2 regions of the Kitasatospora sp. NPDC058046 genome follow, and region 2 is predicted to be linked to the other one. Evidence: riboswitches for the same ligand, from Rfam matches in the RefSeq annotation. Region 2 holds a riboswitch; the other holds the start of a gene.

Evidence for each region. A riboswitch is a leader RNA that binds a small molecule or an ion and turns the genes downstream of it on or off. The one in region 2 is predicted to bind cyclic di-AMP.
Region 1: it holds a riboswitch for cyclic di-AMP, as region 2 does, so the genes downstream of both, ACFVU7_RS32175 (M23 family metallopeptidase) here and ACFVU7_RS20860 (peptidoglycan DD-metalloendopeptidase family protein) in region 2, are expected to answer to the same signal.

Annotation. Positions count from the first base shown of each region.
Region 1 covers NZ_JBHVRS010000019.1:194,490-201,569, forward strand. Annotated here, with positions in the region: gene ACFVU7_RS32150 (sensor histidine kinase) at 1-276, opposite strand, end outside; gene ACFVU7_RS32155 (SpoIIE family protein phosphatase) at 509-2,728, opposite strand; gene ACFVU7_RS32160 (TetR/AcrR family transcriptional regulator) at 2,854-3,420, opposite strand; gene ACFVU7_RS32165 (alpha/beta fold hydrolase) at 3,480-4,361, opposite strand; gene ACFVU7_RS32170 (YiaA/YiaB family inner membrane protein) at 4,435-4,725, opposite strand; cyclic di-AMP (ydaO/yuaA leader) riboswitch at 4,921-5,079, shown strand; gene ACFVU7_RS32175 (M23 family metallopeptidase) at 5,092-5,940, shown strand; gene ACFVU7_RS32180 (hypothetical protein) at 6,034-6,909, opposite strand; gene ACFVU7_RS32185 (GNAT family N-acetyltransferase) at 6,952-7,080, shown strand, end outside.
Region 2 covers NZ_JBHVRS010000009.1:296,121-303,200, reverse strand. Annotated here, with positions in the region: gene ACFVU7_RS20875 (HelD family protein) at 1-1,722, opposite strand, end outside; gene purB (adenylosuccinate lyase) at 1,842-3,272, shown strand; gene ACFVU7_RS20865 (MFS transporter) at 3,280-4,761, opposite strand; cyclic di-AMP (ydaO/yuaA leader) riboswitch at 5,113-5,313, shown strand; gene ACFVU7_RS20860 (peptidoglycan DD-metalloendopeptidase family protein) at 5,316-6,296, shown strand; gene ACFVU7_RS20855 (APC family permease) at 6,649-7,080, shown strand, end outside.

The DNA.
Region 1 (7,080 bases), on a different contig from region 2:
CGCCTGCTGGTCGTGGGCCATCACCAGGATCCGGCGGGCGACGCTGAGGAAGGCCCGCTGGGTGGAGGCGGTGTGCTCCTGCTCCTGCTGGACGGCGGCGAGTTCGGCGCCGCGGCGGGAGAGCTCGGTGGCCAGCTGTTCCTGGACGGCGAGGAGTTCGCCGCGCAGCCGGTCGGCGCGGCCGCGCTGGGTGACGGACACGGCGCGGTACCGCGCGGCGGCCACGAGGGCGAGGACGGCGAGTACGCCGGTTGCCGTTACGGACCACTGAGTCATCGTCACGCCGCGAATTCTAGGGTGATGATCCTACGAAGGTGTGAACGGATCTCGCCAAGTGACCGGATCTCGTCAATATCGAGTCAATTCGGCGTCAATCGGCAATCGTTCGACCCCGATCCCACCGCCTGACGAGGTATCGGAGCGGCCCGATCGGCACCGCCGGGAACGTCGGGATCGAGCCGCCCGGCCGGATCGCGTCCGGTGATGTGTGGGGCCTGTGCGCACGGTGTTACGGAAGGGGCGCCGTCCGGTGCAGGAGCAGCAGCGCCACGTCGTCCGGCCGGGACCGCCGCTCGGTCACGTTCAGGGTGAGCAGATCGGCCAGCCGCTCCAGCGCCGGCGCCGGGCCGATCCGCCCCGGACCGGTCTGCCGCGCCCACAGTTCGAGCCCGCCGAGCATCCGCTGCACCGACTCGTCGTAGTCCTCCTCGCGGTCCTCGACCAGCCCGTCGGTGTACGCCAGCAGCGTCTCGCCGACCGCCAGCCGCTCCACCGCCAGCGGGTACGGCCGCTCCGGGGCCACCCCCAGCGGCGGCCCGCCCGGCAGCTCCAGCTCGACGGCCGCGGCGTCGGCGGTGATCCGCACCGGCGCCGGGTGCCCGGCCCGGGCCGCGGTCAGCACGCCGTCGGCCGGGTCCAGGGTCAGGTAGAGGCAGGTCGCGAACAGCTCGGTGTCCAGCTCGGCCAGCAGCCGGCTGGTGCGGGTCAGGGTGGCGGCCGGGTCGTGCCCGTCCGTCGCGTACGCCCGCAGCCCGCTGCGCAGTTGGCCCATCACCGCGGTGGCCTCCGCGTTGTGGCCCTGGACGTCGCCGATCACCAGCCCGATCCGGCCGTCCGGCAGCCGCAGCAGGTCGTACCAGTCGCCGCCGATCTGCATCCCCTCGGTGCTCGGCAGGTAGCGGGCGGCGCTGGCGATCCCGGCCAGCCGCGGCAGGGTGCGCGGGAGCATCGCCCGCTGCAGCTCGGAGGCCCGGTGGTGGTGGGTGTCGTACAGCCGGGCCCGCTCCAGGGACTGCGCCAGGATGCCGGCGAAGGCCGAGTACAGGGTGCGGTCCTCCCGGCTGAACACCCGCTCGGCGGCGAAGGTGATCAGGCACGAGCCGACCTGCTGCCCGGAGGCGACCAGCGGCAGCACCGCCCAGGCGGCCGGGGTGAGCGGGTCGCGCCGGGTGCGGGCGGCGGCGGGCTCGCTGAACAGCGGGGCGGAGCGGGCCAGCGAACGCTGCATCACGGACTCGGACAGGTCCGCCAGACGGGTGAGCTCGGTGCGGCGCGGGCCCCCGTACACGGTGTGCGAGACGGGCAGCAGCCGGCCCTCGTCCACCAGGTCCAGGACGATGCCGGCGGCGCCGAGCGCCGGGAGGGCGACGTCGGTGACGGCGGTGGTGACGTCCCGGACGGTCACCGCCCGGGACAGCGCCCGGGTGAGCGTCAGCAGCAGCGCCGTCCGGGCGGCGGCCGGGGAGTTCCGCCCCTCGGCCGGCGGCGGCTCCCGGTGCCCGGCCTCGGCCAGCAGCCCGGCGATCCGCACCGGCCGCCCGTGCACGTCCAGCATCACCTCGCCGGACTCCTCGACCCGGGCGACCTTGCCGCCGGGCCGCAGCACCCGGTAGCCGATCCGGTAGCGGCCGCCGGCGGCCAGCGCCTCGGCGAGCGCCGCGTGCACGTCCGGCAGGTCCTCCGGGTGGACCAGCCGGTCCAGCTCGGGGGCGGCACCGTCCGGGGCGGGCGGGCGGCCCGCCAGCCGGAACGCCTCGGCGTCCCAGTAGCTCTCCCCGGTGACCAGGTCGCGCTCGAAGGCCCCGTGCCCGGCGGCCCGCACGGCCAGCGACAGCAGCGGGTGGGCCAGCCCGGCGGGGCGGCCGTCCGCCGCCCGCGGGTCCTCGGGTAACCGGACGCCGTACGGTGCCCGGGTGCCGTACGGGAGGTGGGCGTCGGCGTGGTCCAGCAGGTGCGCCAGCCGGTGGGCGCAGGCCTCGGCGAGGGTCTCCAGGACGTCCAGGTCGCGGCGCGGCACGGTGCCCCGGTGGGCCAGCGCCAGGGCCAGCACACCGATCGGCCGCTCGTCCACGACCATCGGCAGGGTGATCACGGCGACCATCCCGGTACCCATGCCGGTGTTCCGGTTCGGGTAGTCGACGCTGGTGTGCTCGGGACTGAGCAGGTACGGGCGGCGCAGCCGCAGGGCCATCGCGGCGGGCAGCTCACCGGCCGGGTCGACCACGCTGTAGCGCTCGTGCGCCCAGTCCGGCAGCCCGTGCGAGGCGGTCAGCCGGAGCATCCCGGCGGAGTCCAGCAGGTACAGCGCGGACCCCTCGCCGGTGATCCAGCTCGGGCCCTCGGCCAGGACGGTGCCGAGCAGCTCGGCCGCGCTGGTGCAGCCCAGCAGCAGCCGCACGCAGCGCATCGCACTGCGCGCGGTCGGACTGCCGGCGGGCTCCAGGGGCACTGGTCCTTGATACCCCATTTCCCCCACCGGCGAAGGCCGACCGAAGCGCCGCACCAGCACCACCGCCACCGCGGGAAGTCGGCCGGGCCGACTTCCTGTGCAGTGCCCGGTGCCGGGCCGGCCGCTTACGCGGGCCAGGCGCGGAGACCGGTGGTGAGGGTGGCGATGAGGCGGTCCTGGGTGGTGGCGAGGTCCTCGGTGAGCTGGAAGGCGCCGGCCGTGGTGAGGGAGGCGAAGCCGTGGGCGACGGAGCGCACGGTGCGGGCGGCGTGGACCGCCTCGGAGCCGTCGAGCCCGTACTCCCGCAGCACGGCGATGATCACGCCGACGAGCCGGGCGGCCGCCCGGGCCAGGTCGTCGTCGGGCTGCGGGGCCTGGGGGAGGGCGTTGTAGCGGTGCGGGTGCTCGGTGGCGTACGCGTGGTAGGCGCGCAGCACGGCGGCGACGGCGTCGTCCCCGCTGCGTCCGACGGCCGCCTCGGCCAGCCGGTCGGCGAGGTCCCCGGTGACCCGGACGGCGATCAGCCGCCGCAGTTCGGCGAGGCCGCCGCTGACGTGCTTGTACAGCGAGGGGGTGGCGACCCCGGCCCGGGCGGCGACGGAGGCCAGGGTGAGGGCCTCGGCGCCCTGCTCGTCGATGAGGGCGAGGGCGTGGTCGACGACCTGGTCGGGGGTCAGTCCTACGCGGGGCATGGGTTCGGGCTCTCCGTACGGATCAGGTCGGGCAGGGGCGGGCAGCGGGCGGGCGGGGCTCAGCCGAGCTCGGCGAGGAACGGCAGCAGGGCGTCCGCGGTGGCCGCCGGGTTGTCGGCCATCGGGTAGTGCCCGGACCCCTCGATCATCGCCTTCCGCGCGCCGAGCGCGGCGGCCTGCCGGTCGGCGACCAGCTCCGGCTTCGGGAAGTCGGGGTCCTTGCTGCCCATGACGACCAGGGCCGGGCACCGCACCGCGGCCGTCCAGCCGACCGGCGCCGAGTCGCCGTGGACGTACCCGCGGGTGGCGGTCTTCCGGCCCGGGGTGCGCAGCGCGGCGACCAGCCCGTCCACGTACGCGTCGAAGTCGGCGGGCCTGGCGCCGGGGAAGGCCATCCGGCGCAGGTAGAAGCCCCAGGCGGCCGGCCAGTGGACGAGGGCGGCGCCCATCAGGCCCATGGCGCCGCGCATCAGGGCGCCCTGCGGCGGGTTCTCGACGAAGGCGTTGAGCAGGACGATCCCGGCGACCCGCTCGGGGGCGTCCCCGGCGGCCTTGACGACGGTGGCCCCGGTGTACGAGTTCCCGGCGAGGACGGCGCGCTCGATGCCGAGGTGGTCGAGCAGGGCGAGGACGTCGCCGGCGAGGGCGGCGGGGCCGTAGTCGTCCCAGGTGATCGAGGATTCGCCGAAGCCCCGCAGGTCCATGGTGACGACCCGGTGGCCGGCGGCGACGAGCAGCGGGCGCAGGTGCCGGTACGCGGCCCGGCTGTCGAGCATGCCGGGGAGCAGGACGACCGGGGTGCCGTCGCCCTGCCGGGTGTCGTCGTAGGCGATCCGGCCGCCGGGGACGGTGAGGTACTGGGTGCTCGGGGTGATGGTGCCGTTCATGGGGTCCTCCTCGGGCCGCCGGTGCGGGGCATCGGCGTTGCTGCCGATAGCCATAAAGCTAAGGCTAATAGCCTTAGCCGTCAAGCGGTCGGGCGTCGGAGGCGTCGGAGAAGAGGGGGAGGGGTGGTCAGACCCCTTCGACCTTGAACGGGTCGTGCTCGCTGAGCAGCTTCTCCAGCCGGGCCTGGTCCACCCGGGTGACCATGTCGTTGGACTCCTGCCGGTCCCGGATCACCTTCGCCAGCGTGAACGCGGAGCTGACCGTGAAGAGGAGGCCGAGTCCGAGGAAGGCCCGGGTCCACCCGCCGACCGGCAGGTAGACGATCCCCACGGCGAGGGCGGTGCCCGACAGGGCGAAGGACAGGACGGCCTGGAGGTAGTAGGCGGCCGTGGTGCGGGTCTGCATCGGTGCGCTCATGGCGTCAGGATGCTGCGGCCCGGCCGGGCCGCACATGAGTAGGCGTACTCAGATGGGGCCGTGCATGAGGGACCGTTCGTTGACGTCCGATCACCTGCCGCGGGGCTGCTCCGAACGGATGGCTTGGAATCAGAGCCTCCTAGGATTAACGTTTGATAACGCAGCGCGGTTGTCAACGCCGTACCCAGACGGCACCGTGCGCCGTCGCCTAATCCCACCGACCGGCCTCCGGGCAGGTCAGGGAGCCGGGGAACCACGTTCCTTGGGGTGAATCGGCGGGGCTCCGGCCCGGCCGTAGGAGACCTTCCTGCTCCGAACCCGTCAGCTAACCCGGTAGGCGCGAAGGAAGGAAAGGAGCGCGCCTCCGTGGCGTCGACGCACACCCCGGCACACCCGGCCGGCTTCGCAGCCGGTACCCAGCTCCTCGACCACCCCGGTCCGGACGGCCCCGAGGCCTTCGGCCCGGAGGACTTCGCCGCGGAGGCCGAGACCAACCGCCACCGGATGCCGCGTCAGACCCGCGGAACCTCCCCGCTGCTCGGCGTCACCGCCGTCGCCGCCACCCTGGGTGCCACCGGCTTCACCTCGGCGACCCCGGCCGCCGCCCCCGCCATCGAGGCCCCGGACGAGACGGCGGTCGCCCTCTCCGCCGACCCCGGCCTCGCGCTCGCCGCCCGCATCCAGAACCAGGCCGACAGCCAGCGCACCGCCGCCGAGGAGACCGCCCGGCTCCAGGCCGCCCAGGAGGCGGAGGCCAAGGCCGCCGCCAAGGAGGCCGAGGCCAAGCGCGCCGCCGAGGAGGCCGAGCGGGCCAAGGCCGCCGCCCTCACCCTCCCGGTGACGGACTACCGGCTCTCCGCCCACTACGGCCAGAGCGCCCGCTACTGGGCCAACCTGCACACCGGCCTGGACTTCGCCGCCGACACCGGCACCCCGGTCCACGCGCTCGGCCAGGGCACCATCACCTCGGCCGGCTGGGCCGGCTCGTACGGCTACCGGATCGTCGAGACCCTGCCCGACGGCACCGAGATCTGGTACTGCCACCTCTCCGCGATCACCAAGGGCTCCGGCAAGGTCGCCGCCGGTCAGCAGATCGGCAAGGTCGGCGCGACCGGCAACGTCACCGGCCCGCACCTGCACATGGAGGTCCGCCCCGGCGGCGGCGCCCCGGTCGACCCGGAGCCCTGGCTCCAGCAGCGCGGCCTCAACCCCTGACGCACCCGCCCTGAGGCACCCGCCCGGGCGGACCCAGCGCGAAGCCCCCGGCCCGGAGCACCAGCACCGGACCGGGGGCTTCCGCGCGGCGTCTCACTCCTCGGCGGGCAGCTGCGCCAGGTACGCCTCGATCTCCTCCTGGCCCGGCTCCGGCGCCAGCTCCGGGAACTCCGTCACCAGCAGCCGCGGCAGCCCCGGCACCGTCCACCCGCCGAACAGGTCGAGCGCCGCCTCGACCGCCGCCTCCTCGAACCGCCCGAAGTCCCCGGCCAGTTCCTCCGGCATCGGCCGCCCCAGCGCGGTCAGCTCCGCCAGGTTGCGGTAGCTGCGCCGCATCAGGCCCTGCTCCAGCAGCCGCCGCGCGCCGTCCGTGGCCATGCCGACCGACAGCACCCGGCCCGGGCCCCAGCCCTGCTCGTCCGGCTCGTCCAGCCAGCCGGCCGGTGCCAGCGCCTCGTACGCGGCCAGCCGCTCCTCCTCCGGGAGCTCCCCGAAGCCGGCCAGCCAGTCCCGCACCGCCGCCGGGTCCGTGACGTCCACCCCGTACGCGTGCAGCAGCAGCGCGTACAGCCGGGGCCAGGTCACCAGGTCGGCGCGGCGCAGCAGCCCGGCCGCGACCTCGCCCTGCCACTCGGCCTCCGCGTGCAGCCGCTCCTGGCGCTTGGCGTTCAGCCGCCGGGACGCCCGCTGGTGGTCGACCAGCAGCCGGACGGCGTCGCCGTAGGCGAACGGGTCCTCCTCGGGCGCGGGTTGGACGTACAGGTGGAGCCGCTCGTACAGCAGGTGCTCCACCGCGTCGGAGGTCAGTTCGGGCCAGCCGTCGTGCATCCTGCCCTCGCCCAGCTCCAGCAGCGCCAGCACCGCGCGCAGCGGCCCCTCGGCCACCGGCGCGCGGCCCTGCTCGGCCGCCCAGGCGAGCAGGTCGGCGGCCTTGGTGCGCGGGGCGAGCCGCAGGTCTTCGTCGTTCATAGTCCGAACGGTAGCCGCCGGGCGGGGATAGGGTCGGCAGCCATGGTCCCCGTACGACTCACCGGCCCGCGCCTGGCCGTCCGCGAGTACCACCACACCGAGGAGGAGGTGGACGCGCTGCACGCGCTGTTCGGCGACCCCGAGGTCACCCGCCACCTGCCCTTCGGGCCG
Region 2 (7,080 bases):
GCGCCAGCGGCCGGGCAGGTGCGGGTCGAGCGTCTCGGCCCAGCTGCGGGCGCCGGCGGGCGAGCCGGTCTGGGCGAGGTCGCCGACGATGGTGAGCGAGGTGGTCGGGACGCGCCGCAGGACGGCGCGCCAGGCCATCGCGGACAGCTCCTGCGCCTCGTCCACGACGACGTGGCCGTACGCCCAGGTGCGGTCGGCGGCGGCGCGTTCGGCGGTGGAGCGGTACGGGCCGTCGTCGCGGAAGCGCTCGGCCAGGGCGGCGGAGTCCAGCAGCACGTCGTCGGTCTGCCCGGTGATGGTCAACACGCCCTGGGCGAAGGCCAGTTCGTCCGAGTCTTGACCGGTGGGGGCCGGGGGCCCCTCGGCGCCCAGGAGTTCGGCGGCCTCGTCGAGCAGCGGGACGTCCTCGGCCGTCCACTCGGAGCCGGGCGGGCGGAGCAGGGCGGTCGCGTGCTCGGGGGCCGCTGCGGCGAGCAACTCCCGGTCGGTGAGCAGGCGTTCGAGCAGCTGCTGCGGGGTGAGCCGGGGCCAGAGCGGGTCGAGCGCGGCGCGGACGTCCGGCCGCTCCCACAGCTCGCGCGGGGCGTAGTGCGCCTCCTCGTCGTCGTACGGGCGGCCGAGGGTGAGCGCCTGGCCGATCGCGAGGGCGTCGAGCAGGGTGCCCAGGTAGAAGGCGCGGGCCCGGTTGTGCGGCAGTCGCAGGCCGCGGGCGGCGTCCCGGGCCTCGGCACAGGCCCGGGCGGAGACCCGCAGCCCCTCGCCGAGGTCCAGGCCCTCGGCGGGGGCCGTCTGGTGGGCGGCCACGGCGGCGCGGAGCACCCCGGCCATCCAGGGGCCGCCCTTGGCGAAGGCGGCGGCGGGGTCGTCGGTGCCGGTGGCGGCGAGGCCGGGGAGGAGTTCGGCGACGGTGCGGAGCACCACCTCGGTCTCGCCGAGGGCGGGCAGCACCTCCTCGATGTACCGCAGGAAGCCGGGGTTGGGGCCGATCACCAGGACGCCCCGGCGCTCCAGCGCGGCGCGGTGGGTGAACAGCAGGTAGGCGGCGCGGTGCAGGGCGGCCAGCGTCTTCCCGGTGCCGGGGCCGCCCTGGACGACCAGGGCGCCGCGCAGCGGGGAGCGGATCACCCGGTCCTGCTCTGCCTGGATGGTGGCGACGGCGGTGCCCATCCGGCCGGTGCGTTCGCGGTCGAGGGCGGCGAGCAGGGCGGCTTCGCCGACCAGGGTGCGGCGGCCGGACTCGTCCAGCCCGGCGAGGTCGAGCGCCTCGTCGTCCAGGCCGGTGACGGTGCGGCCCCGGGTGTGCAGGTGGCGGCGGCGCACCACCGGGCCGGGGTGGACGGGGGTCGCGGTGTAGAAGGGACGGGCGGCCGGGGCGCGCCAGTCGAGCAGCAGCGGTTCGTACGTCTCGTCGGTCAGGCCGGTGCGGCCGATGTAGTGGACGGTGCCGTCGCGCTCGTCGAGCCGGCCGAAGCAGAGTCCGCGCTCGACCGCCTCCAGTCGGGCGGTGTGGCGGGCGGCTTCGCGGGCACGCACCTCGCGCTCCAGCCGGGCCTGGTGGGTGCCGCCGGATCCGGCGCCGTCGTGGGCGCCGTCGGCGGTGCGACGGGCCCGTTCGCGCTCGGTGTCCAGCCGGGCGTAGAGCCGGGTGAGGTGGGCCTGCTCGGTGCGCAGGGCCGCGGCGAGGGCGCTGGAGTCCCGCGCGGTCACTGGCGGTTCGCTCATCGGTGTGGTATCCTTGCGGTGAGAAGGCTGCGGGGCGTCATCTGAAAGGCGCTCAATTGACCCAGCCTACCCCACTCCGCCGACGTCCGGCGTGACCTCGGCTGTTACTCTTGCGAAGCGTGAGCGCGAAGCCCCAGATCCCCAATGTCCTGGCCTCCCGGTACGCCTCGGCGACCCTGGCCCAGCTGTGGTCCCCCGAGCACAAGGTGGTCCTCGAGCGCCACCTGTGGCTCGCCGTCCTGAAGGCCCAGCAGGACCTCGGCGTCGAGGTTCCGGCGACCGCCGTCGCCGACTACGAGCGGGTGATCGACCAGGTCGACCTCGGCTCGATCGCCGCCCGTGAGCGGGTCACCCGCCACGACGTGAAGGCCCGGATCGAGGAGTTCAGCGAGCTCGCCGGGCATGAGCAGATCCACAAGGGAATGACCTCCCGGGACCTGACCGAGAACGTCGAGCAGCTGCAGATCCGCCAGTCCCTGGAGCACGTGCGGGACCGCACGGTGGCCGTGCTGGTGCGCCTGGCCAAGCTGTCCGCCCAGCACGCCGAGCTGGTCATGGCCGGCCGCTCGCACAACGTGGCCGCGCAGGCCACCACCCTGGGCAAGCGGTTCGCGTCGATCACCGACGAGCTGCTGGTCGCCTTCCGCCGCCTGGAGGAGCTGATCGCCCGCTACCCGCTGCGCGGGATCAAGGGCCCGGTCGGCACCGCCCAGGACATGCTCGACCTCCTCGGTGGCGACACCGACAAGCTGGCCGAGCTGGAGCGCCGGGTCGCCGGGCACCTCGGCTTCGAGAACGTGCTGACCAGCGTCGGCCAGGTCTACCCGCGCTCGCTGGACTTCGAGGTGCTCACCGCCCTCGTCCAGCTGGCCGCCGCGCCGTCCAGCCTGGCCAAGACCATCCGCCTGATGGCCGGCCACGAGCTGGTCACGGAGGGCTTCAAGGAGGGCCAGGTCGGCTCCTCCGCGATGCCCCACAAGATGAACACCCGCTCCTGCGAGCGCGTCAACGGCCTGGCCGTCATCCTGCGCGGCTACGCCTCGATGACCGGCGAGCTGGCCGGCGACCAGTGGAACGAGGGCGACGTCTCCTGCTCGGTGGTGCGCCGGGTCGCGCTGCCGGACGCGTTCTTCGCCTTCGACGGCCTGCTGGAGACCTTCCTGACCGTCCTCGACGAGTTCGGCGCCTTCCCCGCCGTGATCGAGGCCGAGCTGGACCGCTACCTGCCGTTCCTCGCCACCACCAAGGTGCTGATGGGCGCGGTGCGCGCGGGCGTCGGCCGGGAGACCGGGCACGAGGTCATCAAGGAGCACGCCGTCGCCTCCGCGCTGGCGATGCGCGCGGGCGCCCGGGAGAACGAGCTGCTGGACCGGCTGGCCGCCGACGAGCGGATCCCGCTGGACCGGGCCGCGCTGGACGCGCTGCTCGCCGACCGGCTGTCCTTCACCGGCGCGGCCGGCGCCCAGGTCGCCGAGGTGGTCCGCCAGGTGGAGGCCGTCGCGGCCGCCTACCCGGAGGCCGCCAAGTACGCGCCCGGCGACATCCTCTGACGTCTCGTCAGCCCTGAGTCGAGGGCCCCGCCGCCGGACCGGTGGCGGGGCCCTCGCGCGTCGTGGGGACGTGGCCCGGGTCCAGCGGCGGGGTGGTGGTGCCGCACGGCCAGTCGCAGTTCGGCTCGGCCACCTGCTGGTCGTCGGCGGCGAGCACGTTGCCCCGTACGGTCGCGAGGGCGATCAGCCCGCCGGCGGCCAGCAGGCCCGCGCAGATCAGCATCGCGGTGTGGAAGGCGGAGTCGACCGAGGAGGGCACCCGGTAGGCGTCGCCGCTCAGCCCGGCCAGCGCCGGGAGGGCGGCGACCGCGAGCAGGCCGGCCGCGCGGGCGGCGGCGTTGTTGACCCCGCTGGCGATGCCCGCGTGCCGGACCTCGACGGCGGCCAGCACGGTCGCCGTCAGCGGTGCGACCAGCAGCGTCATGCCGCAGCCCATCACCGTGACGGAGGGCAGCACGTCCACCCAGTAGGAGGAGTCCGGGCCGACGCGCAGCATCAGCAGCACGCCGGCGGCGCACAGCAGGGGGCCGACGGTCAGCGGGATGCGCGGGCCGATCCGCTTGCCGAGCCGCCCGGCGCGCGCGGACAGCAGCAGCATCAGCACGGTGATCGGCACCAGTGCGAAGCCCGAGACCAGCGGCGAGAAGCCGGACACGATCTGGAGCTGCACCACCAGCAGGAAGAAGACGCCGCTGAACGCCGCGTACACGCACAGGGTGACCAGGTTCACGGCGGTGAACAGCCGGGAGGAGAACAGTCCGAGCGGCAGCATCGGATCGGGCGCGCGGCGCTCGACCGCCACGAAGGCGACGCCGAGCGCCACTCCGAGCACCCCGCTGACCCAGACGGCGGGGGACAGGCCCTCGCCGGCCGCCGTCAGCGCGTAGGTGATCGCGCCGAGGGCGAGGGCGGCGAGCACGGCGCCGAGGACGTCGAAGCGGCCGGAGGCGCCCTCGTCCCGGCTCTCCGGCACCGACCGGGTGGTGACCGCGATCACGGCGGCGGCGAGCGGCAGGTTCAGCAGGAAGATCCAGCGCCAGCCGGGGCCGTCCACCAGCCAGCCGCCGAGGAAGGGGCCGACCGCCGCCGACACCCCGCCGAGGCCGGACCAGAGCCCGACCGCCGCCGAGCGGTCGTCAGGGTGGAAGACGGCCTGGAGCATGGCGAGCGAGCCGGGGGTGAGCAGCGCCCCGCCGATGCCCTGGACGGCGCGGGCGGCGATCAGCACGTGGATGTTCGGCGCGGCGGCGCAGGCCGCGGAGGCGACGGCGAACCAGACCACGCCGATCAGGAAGACCTTGCGCCGCCCGTAGCGGTCGCCGAGCGCGCCGCCGAGCAGGATCAGGCCCGCCAGGGTGAGCAGATAGGCGTTCAGGGTCCATTGCAGGGACGCGAGGGAGGCGCCGAGGTCGGCGCCGATCCGGGGCAGCGCGACGTTCACCACGGTGCCGTCCAGCATCGCCATGCTGGAGCCGAGCACCGTCGCCATTAGTACCCAGCGACCCTGCGCGGTGCCCAGGCGCAGGGTGCCGGCCTCGGAGGTGGCCACGGGCGAATCCTGCGCTGCCGAGGCGCACGTGACAAGGGTCACCGGTGGGTGTGTTGGCGGCTGGCGGTGCGTGAGCGGACGGGTGCGCGGCGTGGCCGATCTCGGCGCAGGGTCGTGGATCAGTGGCGGGGGGTGAATGGGTTGTGTACGCACCGTGGGCCCGGGCCTGCGGAGGGTCACTGGGACAGGGGGGATCGTTGCCGTTTCAAGAGATCGACATTGCTTCACCCGAACGGATGGGTTTTAGTTCAGCGACCGCCCGGCCAGTCCGGACGGATCCGCCGGGTGGAACGCCGAGTCCTGCCGCTGCCCGGTGGTTCGAAACGAACTCTGTACGGCAGGAGCGGGGGACCCACAGGTAAGTCGCCGGACCGGAGTTCGCGCCTCAGGGCGCGGGCGTCCAGGACCGGCTTGGGGTGAAGCCGCGCAAGCGGCCGGGCAACTCCAGCCCGAACCCGACAGCTCACCTCGCAGGCGTCGGAGAGGAAAATTCCATGCCTGCACAGGCTCGTCGTATCGCCCTGCCCCGCGCCGCCCGCATCGGCATCGCCACCGCCGTCACCGGTGTGTCCTTCGCCCTCCCGCTCGTCACCGCGATGAGCGCCCAGGCCCACACCCCGGCCGCTCCGGCCGCCGCCTCCACCGAGGCCAAGCAGGCCACGCAGGCTGCCGCTCCGGCCGCCCAGGCCGCGCAGGAGAGCTATCGCGTCGTCAGCGGTGACACCCTGTCCAAGATCGCCGACGCCAGGAACGTCGAGGGCGGCTGGCACGCGCTGTACGAGCAGAACCGCTCGGTCGTCGGCGCCGACCCGAACCTGATCTTCCCGGGCCAGCAGCTCGCGCTGTCCGGCCACGCCGCCGCGCCGGCCGCCGACGCCGCCCCGGCGAAGCCCGCCGCTCCGGCCAAGCCCGCCAAGCCGTCCGCTCCGGCGACCCAGGCCGCCAAGCCGCAGGCCCAGGTCCAGGTGCAGACCGAGGCCGCCAAGCCGTCCGCGCAGCTCGAGACCCAGCTCCAGGTCGCCGTTCCGGCCCAGGCCGTGACCGCGACTCCGGTCGCCGCCGCCACCTCCGGCTTCGTCGCCCCGCTGGCGAGCCCGCGGCTCGGCACCGCCTACGGCGTGGCCGGCTCGATGTGGGCCTCCGGCCACCACACCGGCCAGGACTTCGTCGCCTCCACCGGCACCCCGCTGCGCGCCGTCGCCAACGGTGTCGTGGTCAAGGCCGGCAACGGCGGCGCCTACGGCAACGAGGTCGAGATCAGGCTCGCCGACGGCCACTACGCCGAGTACGCGCACCTCTCCTCGATCGGCGTGAGGATCGGTCAGACCGTCACCGCCGGCCAGCAGATTGGCCTCTCCGGCGCCACCGGCAACGTGACCGGCCCGCACCTGCACTTCGAGATCCGCAACGGCTCGGAGTACGGCTCGGACATCAACCCGGTCGCCTACCTGCGCGCGCACGGCGTCGCGCTCTGACCCCGAGGGCTTCGAGCTCCGGGGTACCAGGAACCACCGCCGTTGCGGGCGAACCGATCGCCCGGGATGGTCCTGTCGGGTGACCGCTCGACCGGGTGATCGCCGCACGGCGGACATGGGCGCGGGACACGCCCAGGCCGGCCCGGCCGCATGAGGACCTCCTCGTGCGGCCGGGCCGGCCGCTTTCGTTCCCGGGCCCGCCGGGGTGTTCGAGCGATCGAACGAAGCGTCAACTCCGGTGTCCCGCAGGGTGGTCGCCGGGATCTCCGGGCGCCTCCGGGGCGCCATGCTGGCGGACGGTCAGCGCCCGGCCGGTCCGGCGGTCGGGCGGGCCGGGAGGCGAGGAGGCCGGATGGCGGTCCGCAGCGGGGGCGTGGCGGGGGAGACGGCCGGGCGGGAGCGGCCCGGGGCGGGCGGGGTCGACCGGCTGAAGGCGGACTCGGTCGGCCTGGTCGGCGTGGTGTTCATGGCGCTCGCCACCGCCGCCCCGATCACCGCGATGACCGGCAACCTGCCGATCATCGTCGGTCAGGGCAACGGCGCGGGCGCGCCCGCCGCGTACATCGTGGCGACCGTGGTGCTGACGGTGTTCTCGGTCGGCTACGTGGCGATGGCCCGGCACATCACCGCGGCCGGCGCGTTCTACGGCTACGTCTCGCACGGGCTGGGGCGGGTGACGGGGATGGCCTCGGGGCTGCTCGCGGTGCTCGCGTACGTCGTCACCGAGGCCGCGGCCCTCGGCTTCTTCGCGTACTCGCTGCGCGGGCTGGTCCGTTCGCAGCTG